2 linked regions of the Phaeacidiphilus oryzae TH49 genome follow. Each later gene encodes a partner of the first gene's protein in a complex. Links are inferred from orthologs where the notes say so. Each region holds a gene or a part of one and is shown in the gene's direction. Other genes may lie near its edges.

Evidence for each region. The genes of interacting proteins can lie anywhere in the genome.
Region 2: the proteins of uvrA (region 1) and mfd are in contact, whole or in part, in a crystal structure (PDB 4DFC), measured with the Escherichia coli proteins. The link is inferred for Phaeacidiphilus oryzae TH49 from one-to-one orthologs.

The regions. Positions count from the first base shown.
Region 1 is NZ_JQMQ01000005.1:1,863,631-1,868,834, reverse strand. The notes cover bases 891-4,378. They hold uvrA (excinuclease ABC subunit UvrA), read left to right. Parts: upstream 891-1,277; coding sequence 1,278-4,178; downstream 4,179-4,378. Other genes in these bases: BS73_RS12480 (Lrp/AsnC family transcriptional regulator), read right to left, coding at 4,235-4,378. In the rest of the region: BS73_RS12490 (maleylpyruvate isomerase family mycothiol-dependent enzyme), read right to left, coding at 13-786; more of BS73_RS12480, read right to left, coding at 4,379-5,204. UniProt on the Escherichia coli protein: The UvrABC repair system catalyzes the recognition and processing of DNA lesions. UvrA is an ATPase and a DNA-binding protein. A damage recognition complex composed of 2 UvrA and 2 UvrB subunits scans DNA for abnormalities.
Region 2 is NZ_JQMQ01000005.1:2,999,511-3,004,549, reverse strand. The notes cover bases 1-4,181. They hold mfd (transcription-repair coupling factor), read left to right. Parts: upstream 1-330; coding sequence 331-3,981; downstream 3,982-4,181. Other genes in these bases: BS73_RS17115 (DUF4352 domain-containing protein), read right to left, coding at 4,065-4,181; BS73_RS17125 (coiled-coil domain-containing protein), read left to right, coding at 1-52. In the rest of the region: more of BS73_RS17115, read right to left, coding at 4,182-4,676; BS73_RS17110 (N-6 DNA methylase), read left to right, coding at 4,848-5,039. UniProt on the Escherichia coli protein: Couples transcription and DNA repair by recognizing RNA polymerase (RNAP) stalled at DNA lesions. Mediates ATP-dependent release of RNAP and its truncated transcript from the DNA, and recruitment of nucleotide excision repair machinery to the damaged site.

The DNA.
Region 1 (5,204 bases):
GAGCATCGCCGGTCAGGACATCGCCGGGATCGCGGGCAGCTCCGCGCGCGCCCCGTCCGGGGTGTGCGCGGTGAGCCCGTCCCCGGCGGCCCGGCCGGAGAGCCAGGCGACCAGCGCCCGCGCGGGCCCCTCGATCCGCAGGGCGGGCCCGGCGTCCCCGTCCCCGATCCGGTACTCGGTGTCCGGAGCGCCCTCCGTGAGGACGTGCAGCACGGTGGGCGGCAGCCCTGCCCGCGCGTGGAAGCGCTCGGCGAGGTGGGCGATCTCCCGGCCGGTGAAGAAGGCCGGCCAGTGCGCCGGGGTGTAGCCGGCGTCCAGGTCGACGTGGTGGTACTCCTGCTCGGCCAGCCGCATCCAGAGCAGTCGCTCGGCCGGGAAGCGGGCCCCGCTGCGGTGCACCACCTCGAAGGACCAGCCCTCCTCGGGCATCGCGGCGGCCGTGGCGGCGAGCCGGGCGGCCGACTCGTCCAGGTCGGCCAGCTGCTCGTCGAGCGGGCGGCCGGCGCCCTGCTCGATCTCCTTGTCCCGGGGGTGCTCCGGCGGGTACATCGCGACCTGCTCGCCGCGGGCCGCGCCGGCCAGCCCGCGCTCCACCGCGTCGGCGTTGCGGCAGAGGTGGGCGAGGACGTGGCCGCGGCTCCAGCCGGGCAGCAGGGAGGGGCCCGACAACTGCTCCGGGGTGAGCTCGGCGGCGTCCCGGCGGAGCTCGGCCAGCGACTCGCGCAGCGCGTCGGCGATGTCCCGCCTGCTCCACGGGGCCGCCGGAGGGGTGGTGGTCGAGGTCACTGTTCGCGGAGTCGGTTCGGACATGCTGCCCCCGGAGGCTCGGTTCGCTCGCTCGCTGACTGCCGTTCACCGGTCTCGTGTCCCGGGCGCCGGTAGGGTCGTTGTACCCGGCGCGGGTCGGGCCCGGTTGCGCGGTTCGACCCTATCCCCAGGGGCTGACGGCCGGGGGCGGCCGGGGCGCGGCGGCCGAGAATGTCCCCTTCGAGGGGTACGGCCAGGGCTTTTCTGACGGGTCATCACTCATTCGGGTGGAACCGGCTGGACTTTCTCGCAATTCGAACGCCTGCGCTATACAGTGGCACGGTCGCGCGTCGGAAACCGGAAGAAAACCGCTTCGCACCGCGTTTACGATTGGCCGGGGCAGCCCCGGACCAGTCGCACCACCCCACTCGCACCAGTCCACTCACACCAGCTGAGTCCGAGGGCCCGCAAAGGGCCGACGACCCTGGGATCCCGTGGCCCCCGCAAGAGCCCGGAGAAAGGCGCATAGCGTGGCAGACCGCCTCATCGTCCGCGGTGCTCGCGAGCACAACCTGAAGAACGTCTCGCTCGACCTGCCGCGGGACTCCCTCATCGTCTTCACCGGCCTGTCCGGCTCCGGGAAGTCCTCGCTCGCGTTCGACACCATCTTCGCGGAGGGGCAGCGCCGCTACGTCGAGTCGCTCTCCTCCTACGCCCGCCAGTTCCTGGGGCAGATGGACAAGCCGGACGTCGACTTCATCGAGGGGCTCTCCCCGGCGGTCTCCATCGATCAGAAGTCGACCTCCCGCAACCCGCGCTCCACGGTCGGCACCATCACCGAGGTCTACGACTACCTCCGGCTGCTCTTCGCCCGGATCGGCAAGCCGCACTGCCCGCAGTGCGGCCGCCCGATCGCCCGGCAGTCGCCGCAGCAGATCGTCGACCGGGTGCTCGAGCTGCCCGAGGGCACCCGCTTCCAGGTGCTCTCCCCGCTGGTCCGCGGCCGCAAGGGCGAGTACGTCGACCTCTTCGCCGACCTCCAGACCAAGGGCTACTCCCGGGCCCGGGTGGACGGCCAGACCGTCCAGCTGACCGAGCCGCCCAAGCTGAAGAAGCAGGAGAAGCACACCATCGAGGTGGTCATCGACCGCCTCACGGTGAAGGGCTCGGCCAAGCGCCGGCTCACCGACTCCGTCGAGACCGCCCTCCGCCTGGCCGGCGGCACGGTGGTGCTGGACTTCGTCGACCTCCCCGAGGACGACCCCGAGCGCGAGCGGATGTACTCGGAGCACCTCTACTGCTCCTACGACGACCTCTCCTTCGAGGAGCTGGAGCCGCGCTCCTTCTCCTTCAACTCCCCGTTCGGCGCCTGCCCGGAGTGCACCGGCATCGGCACCCGGATGGAGGTCGACCCGGAGCTGCTGATCCCGGACGAGGAGAAGTCCATCGAGGACGGGGCCATCCACCCCTGGTCGCACGGCCACACCAAGGAGTACTTCGGCCGCCTGGTCGGCGCGCTGGCCAAGGAGCTGAAGTTCAGCACGGACGTGCCGTGGGCCGCCCTGCCGCAGCGCGCCCGCAAGGCGCTGCTGTACGGCCACAAGACGCAGATCGAGGTGCGCTACCGCAACCGCTACGGCCGCGAGCGCGCCTACACCACCGCCTTCGAGGGGGTCGTCCCCTTCGTCCAGCGGCGGCACGCGGACGCCGAGTCGGACTCCAGCCGGGAGCGCTTCGAGGGCTATATGCGCGAGGTGCCCTGCCCGGCCTGCCAGGGCGCCCGGCTGAAGCCGGTGGTGCTCGCGGTGACCATGAACGGCCGGTCGATCGCCGAGGTCGCCTCGATGTCGATCGCCGACTGCGCCGAGTTCCTCCGCGGGATGACGCTGAGCAAGCGTGAGAAGACCATCGCCGAGCGGGTGCTGAAGGAGGTCAACGAGCGGCTGCGGTTCCTGGTCGACGTCGGCCTCGACTACCTCTCGCTGGACCGCGCGGCCGGCACCCTCTCCGGCGGCGAGGCGCAGCGCATCCGGCTCGCCACCCAGATCGGCTCCGGCCTGGTCGGTGTGCTGTACGTGCTGGACGAGCCGTCCATCGGCCTCCACCAGCGGGACAACCACCGGCTGATCGAGACCCTGGTCCGGCTCCGGGACCTGGGCAACACCCTGATCGTGGTCGAGCACGACGAGGACACCATCCGCACCGCGGACTGGGTGGTGGACATCGGTCCTGGCGCCGGCGAGCACGGCGGAAAGGTCGTCCACTCCGGCTCGCGGGCCGAACTGCTGGCCAACGACGAGTCGCTGACCGGGCAGTACCTCGCCAAGAAGCGCGCCATCGAGCTGCCCGAGGTGCGCCGCCCGCGCGACCCGGCCCGGCAGATCACCGTCCACGGCGCCCGGGAGCACAACCTGCAGGACATCGACGTGTCCTTCCCGCTGGGCGTCTTCACGGCGGTCACGGGGGTCTCCGGCTCGGGCAAGTCCACGCTGGTCAACGACATCCTCTACACCCACCTCGCGCGCGAGCTGAACGGCGCCAGGTCGGTGCCCGGCCGGCACACCCGGGTCACCGGGACCGACCTGGTGGACAAGGTCGTCCACGTCGACCAGTCGCCGATCGGCCGCACCCCGCGGTCCAACCCGGCGACCTACACCGGCGTCTTCGACCACGTCCGCAAGCTGTTCGCGGAGACCACGGAGGCGAAGGTCCGCGGGTACCTGCCGGGCCGGTTCTCGTTCAACGTCAAGGGCGGCCGCTGCGAGAACTGCGCGGGCGACGGCACCATCAAGATCGAGATGAACTTCCTGCCGGACGTCTACGTCCCCTGCGAGGTGTGCCACGGCGCCCGCTACAACCGGGAGACGCTGGAGGTCCACTACAAGGGCAAGTCCATCGCCGAGGTGCTGGACATGCCGATCGAGGAGGCGCTGGAGTTCTTCGAGGCGGTTCCGGCGATCGCCCGGCACCTGCGCACGCTGAACGAGGTCGGCCTCGGCTATGTGCGACTGGGCCAGCCGGCGACGACGCTGTCCGGCGGCGAGGCGCAGCGGGTCAAGCTCTCCTCGGAGCTGCAGAAGCGCTCCACCGGCCGGACGGTGTACGTCCTGGACGAGCCGACCACGGGTCTCCACTTCGAGGACATCAACAAGCTGATCAAGGTGCTGACCGGGCTGGTCGAGAAGGGCAACTCGGTGATCGTCATCGAGCACAACCTCGATGTGATCAAGACCGCGGACTGGGTGATCGACATGGGGCCCGAGGGCGGCTCGGGCGGTGGCCTGGTCGTCGCCCAGGGCACGCCGGAGGCGGTGGCCGCGATCCCGCAGAGTCACACCGGCAAGTTCCTCCGCGACATCCTCGGCGACCGGGTCTCCGACGCGACCCCGACGCGCGCGAAGCGCGCGACCCGGGCCCGCAAGAAGGCCTGAGGCCGCCTCGTCGGCGTCTGCGGCGCCCAGCGACCTACCCGCAGACGCCGACGCCGTCAGCTGCCGCCCATCGGGCGCAGAAACGGCCCCGGCCCCTTGATCGTCCGGTGCACCGGCGCGGTGACGATGCGCTGGATCCCCGGGATCGCCGTCACCGACTCGGTGAGGTACCGGTACAGCGCCTGCGAGTCGCGGCAGGAGACGTTCGCGTACACGTTGTGCTCGCCGGTCACCGCGCCGGCGAACATCACCTCCGCCTGCGCGCCCAGCGCCGCCCCCGCCCGCGCCAGCGAGGTCGGTTCCACGTCCACCCAGAGCCCCGCCCGCATCCCCTGGTTGACCAGGTCCAGATGGAGTTCGAGGTCGAAGTAGAGCACCCCGGCCCGGCGCAGCTCACCCAGCCGGCGCCGGACCGTCGTCGGCGACCAGCCGGTCGCCTCGGCCAGCTCGCCGATGGACGCCCGGCCGTCCCGGGCCAGCACGGCGGCCAGCCGCCGCTCCGCCGGGTCCAGGGTCCGGCCGAGACCGGAGACCTGCCGCCGCGACCACCGGCCGAACTCCTCCCGCGTCCCGGGCGGCGCGTCCTCGGAGACCAGCGCCCGCTTCTGGTCCTGGGTCAGCGGGCCGGTCTTGACGATCTGCGCCTGGTCCTGACCGAAGAAGACCTCCAGGAGGGCGTGCGCCTGCACATCCGTCACCCGGGGGGTCCGGGGCAGCCGGCGGAGCAGCAGATGGTCCTCGTCCCGCGGCCGGGGCGCCTCCCGTACCGTGCAGGTGATCTCGGTGCCGCCGGAGCTCAGGCTGACCCAGCTGGTGTCCTCGCGCCGGGCCAGCGCGTCGGCGATCGAGGCGGCGGCGTCCGGCGTGCACCGGACGCGGACCAGCCAGGGGGTCTCCTCGCAGGCCAGCGGGTTGGTCAGGCCCAGCACCCGGAGCAGTCCTGCGCCCCTCAGCCGGGCGTACCGGCGCGCGACCGTCTGGTCGGAGACGCCGAGCACCTCGGCGATCCGCCGGAACGGGGCCCGT
Region 2 (5,039 bases), 1.1 Mb from region 1 along the record:
CGACCGCACGGTCGAGATCGCCTACCCGCGGCCGGCGAAGCCTACGGACTGACTTTCCCGCCCGGGGCCGGCGCGTAAGGGGCGCGGGGAACTGCGCGCTCAGCCGGTGACCCGCCGCACCCGACCGGGGCGTTCCGGTCGCGACCCGGCGGTCGCCGCCGCCGGACGCGGCGCCGTAGCGGCCTGGCCGCGCCGTTCCCCGCGCCCCTGAGTCGCCCTTCGGACTCCTCCGGGGCCACTGCGCGCGCTGGGGTTACGCTGGAACCCCCCGGCCCGCGCAGCGGTCCGGGCTCGTCACGTTGCGCGCGCACGCGAGGGGCAGAGAAATCCATGAGCCTGACCGGCCTGCTGGACGCGGTAATCAAGGACCCGGCGCTCGCCGAGGCGGTGGCCGAGGCCGCCACCCCGCGAGCCGCCCGGCAACACCTCGACCTCATCGCGCCGCCCGCCGCCCGCCCCTTCGCGATCGGCGCCCTCGCCCGCGCCCTCGCCGACCGGGCGGCCCAGGAGCAGCAGACCACCGGCCGCCCGGTGCTGGCGGTCACCGCCACCGGCCGCGAGGCCGAGGACCTGACCGCCGCCCTGGCCTCCCTCCTCCCGCCGGACTCCGTCGCGGAGTACCCGGCCTGGGAGACCCTCCCGCACGAGCGGCTCTCCCCGCGCTCGGACACCGTCGGCCGCCGCCTCGCGGTGCTCCGCCGGATCGCCCACCCGGCCGTTCCCGGCACCGCCGAGGAGGGCGGCGACACCGCCGCCGGCCCCCTCCAGGTGGTCGTGGCCCCGATCCGCAGTGTGCTGCAGCCGCAGGTCAAGGGCCTGGCCGAGCTGGAGCCCGTGGAGCTCCACCGTGGTGACGAGCGCGATCTGGAGGAGGTCGTCGACAGGCTCGCGGCCGCCGCCTACTCCCGCGTCGAGCTGGTCGAGAAGCGCGGCGAGTTCGCCGTCCGCGGCGGCATCCTGGACGTCTTCCCGCCGACCGAGGAGCATCCGCTCCGGATCGAGTTCTGGGGCGACGAGGTCGAGGAGATCCGCTACTTCAAGGTCGCCGACCAGCGCTCGCTGGAGGTCAGCGAGCACGGGCTGTGGGCGCCGCCCTGCCGCGAGCTGCTGCTCACCCCGGAGGTCCGGGAGCGGGCCGCCGCCCTCGCCGCCGACCACCCCGAGCTGACCGAGATCCTCGGCAAGATCGCCGAGGGGATCGCGGTGGAGGGGATGGAGTCCCTGGCCCCGGTGCTGGTGGACGAGATGGAGCTGCTCCAGGACGTGTTCCCGGAGGGCTCGATCGCCGTGGTCTGCGACCCGGAGCGGGTCCGCTCCCGGGCCTCCGACCTGGTGGCGACCAGCCAGGAGTTCCTCAACGCCTCCTGGGCGGTGGCCGCGACCGGCGGGGACGTCCCGATCGACGTGGCGGCCGTGGCGCCGGTGGACGTCTCGGCGGCCTCGCTCTGGTCGCTGGCCGACGTCCGGGAGCACGCCCAGGAGCAGGGCCTGCCGTGGTGGTCGATCAGCCCCTTCGCGTCCAACCCCGAGGAGGCCCTGGACGAGGACCCGGACACCCTCCGGCTGAGCCTCCACGCCGTCGAGGCCTACCGCGGGGACACCGCGCGGGCGATCGCCGACGCCAAGGGCCGGCTCGCCGAGGGCTGGCAGGTCGTCCTGGTGACCGAGGGCCACGGCCCGGCGGCCCGGATCGCCGAGGTGCTGCGCGGGGAGGGCATCGGCGTCCGGCTCTCCGCCGACCTGGACGCCGAGCCGGAGCCGGCCGTCGCCCATGTCTCCACCGGTTCGATCGAGTACGGCTTCATCTCGGACGCGCTGCGGCTCTGCGTCCTCACCGAGACCGACCTCTCCGGTCAGAAGTCGACCACCAAGGACATGCGCCGGATGCCGTCCCGGCGCCGCAACGCCATCGACCCGCTGGCGCTGACCGCCGGCGACTTCGTGGTCCACGAGCAGCACGGCGTCGGCAGGTACATCGAGATGGTGCAGCGGACGGTGCAGGGCGCCACCCGCGAGTACCTGGTGCTCGAGTACGCCTCGGCCAAGCGCGGCCAGCCGGGCGACCGGCTCTTCGTGCCCACCGACCAGCTGGAGCAGATCACCAAGTACGTCGGCGGCGAGGCCCCGTCCCTCCACCGGCTCGGCGGCGCGGACTGGGCGAAGACCAAGTCGCGGGCCAAGAAGGCGGTCAAGGAGATCGCGGCCGACCTGATCAAGCTCTACTCGGCCCGGATGGCCGCCCCCGGCCACGCCTTCCAGCCGGACACCCCCTGGCAGCGCGAGCTGGAGGACGCCTTCCCGTACGCCGAGACCCCGGACCAGCTGACCACCATCGGCGAGGTCAAGGAGGACATGGAGAAGACGGTCCCGATGGACCGGCTGATCTGCGGCGACGTGGGCTACGGCAAGACCGAGATCGCGGTCCGGGCGGCCTTCAAGGCGGTCCAGGACGGCAAGCAGGTCGCCGTGCTGGTGCCCACCACCCTGCTGGTGCAGCAGCACTTCTCGACCTTCTCCGAGCGGTACGCCAACTTCCCGGTGTCGGTGAAGGCGCTCTCCCGGTTCCAGTCCGACTCCGAGGCCAAGGAGGTCCTGGAGGGTCTGCGGACCGGCGGGGTGGACGTGGTGATCGGCACCCACCGGCTCTTCTCCTCCGAGACCAGGTTCAAGGACCTGGGCCTGGTCATCGTCGACGAGGAGCAGCGGTTCGGCGTCGAGCACAAGGAGCAGCTGAAGAAGCTGCGGGCCAACGTGGACGTGCTGACCATGTCCGCCACCCCGATCCCGCGGACCCTGGAGATGGCGGTCACCGGCATCCGGGAGATGTCCACCATCACCACCCCGCCGGAGGAGCGGCACCCGGTGCTGACCTTCGTCGGCCCCTACGACGAGAAGCAGATCGCCGCCGCGGTCCGCCGTGAACTGCTGCGCGAGGGCCAGGTCTTCTACATCCACAACCGGGTGGAGTCGATCGACAAGGCCGCCGCCCGGATCCGGGAGATGGTGCCGGAGGCCCGGATCGCCACCGCCCACGGGCAGATGAGCGAGACCGCCCTGGAGCAGGTGGTCGTCGACTTCTGGGAGAAGAAGTTCGACGTGCTGGTCTCGACCACGATCGTGGAGTCCGGGATCGACATCGCCAACGCCAACACGCTGATCGTGGAGCGCGGGGACAACTTCGGCCTGTCGCAGCTCCACCAGCTGCGCGGCCGGGTCGGCCGGGGCCGCGAGCGCGGCTACGCCTACTTCCTCTACCCGCCGGAGAAGCCGCTCACCGAGACCGCCCACGAGCGGCTCGCCACCATCGCCCAGCACACCGAGATCGGCGCCGGGATGTACGTGGCGATGAAGGACCTGGAGATCCGCGGCGCCGGCAACCTCCTCGGCGGGGAGCAGTCCGGGCACATCGCCGGGGTCGGCTTCGACCTCTACATGCGGATGGTCGGCGAGGCCGTCGCCGAGTACCGGGAGGCGCTGGCCAGCGGCGAGATCCAGGAGGAGGAGCCGCTGGAGGTCAAGATCGAGCTGCCGGTGGACGCCCACGTCCCGCACGACTACGCGCCCGGCGAGCGGCTGCGGCTGCAGGCCTACCGGTCGATCGCCGCGGTCAACTCGGAGGAGGACATCCAGCAGGTCCGCGAGGAGCTGACGGACCGGTACGGCAAGCTGCCGGAGCCGGTGGAGAACCTGCTGATGGTGGCCGGCCTGCGGCTGTTCGCCCGGCGCTGCGGGATCACCGACATCACCCTGCAGGGGAGCAACATCCGGTTCTCCCCGTTCGAGCTGCGGGAGTCGCAGGAGCTGCGGCTGAAGCGGCTGCACCCGAGGGCCGTGGTCAAGCCGGCGGTCAAGCAGGTGCTGGTACCCCGGCCGACCACCGCCAGGATCGGCGGCAAGCCGGTGGTCGGCCGCGAACTCCTCGCCTGGTGCGCGGAGTTCCTGACCTCGATGTTCGACGAGCTGGCGGCGGCGAGGAAGTAGGGGAAGCAGCGGAGTCGGGGAGGCGGGGGAGGGGGCGCCGGCCGGCTCCCCCGGGGCGTCCCCCCGGCCGCCCCGGGGGAGGCTCAGGCGACCTTCCACTGGCCGGTCTGGTCGGAGAAGCCGCTGTCCAGGGCGAACTGGACCTTGGTGATCCTGGTGCCGACCGGGACCTGGAAGGTGATGAAGCCGACCGCGCTGTCGCCGGGGGCGATCTTCAGCTCGGCCGGCAGGCTCTGGCCGGCCTTGGTGTCGTTGACGTCCGCCTCGTAGTGCTGGCCCGCGCTGTCCACCACCTCTGCGCCGTTGCTCGGTGAGTCGTCGTAGGCGCCGGTGCCGGTGTCCTTGATCCGGAACTGCACGGCGTAGAAGCGCTTGCCGTTGTCCGGCTGGCTGAACTCGTCCGTCGGCTGGGCCTTGGACACCACCTTCAGGACGGTGACGTCGGCGTCGGTGGACATGCCGCTGAGGTGGAGGGTGTCGCCGACGGCGGCGGTGTGGCTACCGGACTTGCCGGACGAGCCCGAACCGGAACCCGAACCCGAACCCGACTTGCTTCCGCCGGACTTCGCGCCGGAGCTCGATCCGTTCGCGGCCGAGGTGTTCACGGTACTGGTGGGCGAGCAGGCGGCGGAACCGAGAGCGAGGGCCAGCCCTGTGAACGCGGCCAGGCCGGTGCGCAGAAGAGTGCTGGACATGGTTGTCCCCCCTGATGAGACACGGTCGACTGAGGTGCCGGAGCCGCTTCGTGGCCCGGCGACGGCTTAAGAACACCATGGGCTGTGAATAGTGTCAACCACTCTTTGGATTGTTGATGCGATTCACGCTGTGTACGCATCGCGAGGCCGTCGCTGGGTATGCTCGGCGCCATGCCGGAGCAGGAGTCCATTCCCCAGGTCAGCGCGGCCGAGATCGCCCGTATCGCCGGTGTCGGCCGGGCCGCGGTCAGCAACTGGCGGCGGCGCCACGCCGACTTCCCGCGGCCGGTCGGGGGCAGCGAGACCAGCCCCGCCTTCTCGCTCACCGAGGTCGACGCCTGGCTGCGGGCCCACGGCAGGCTG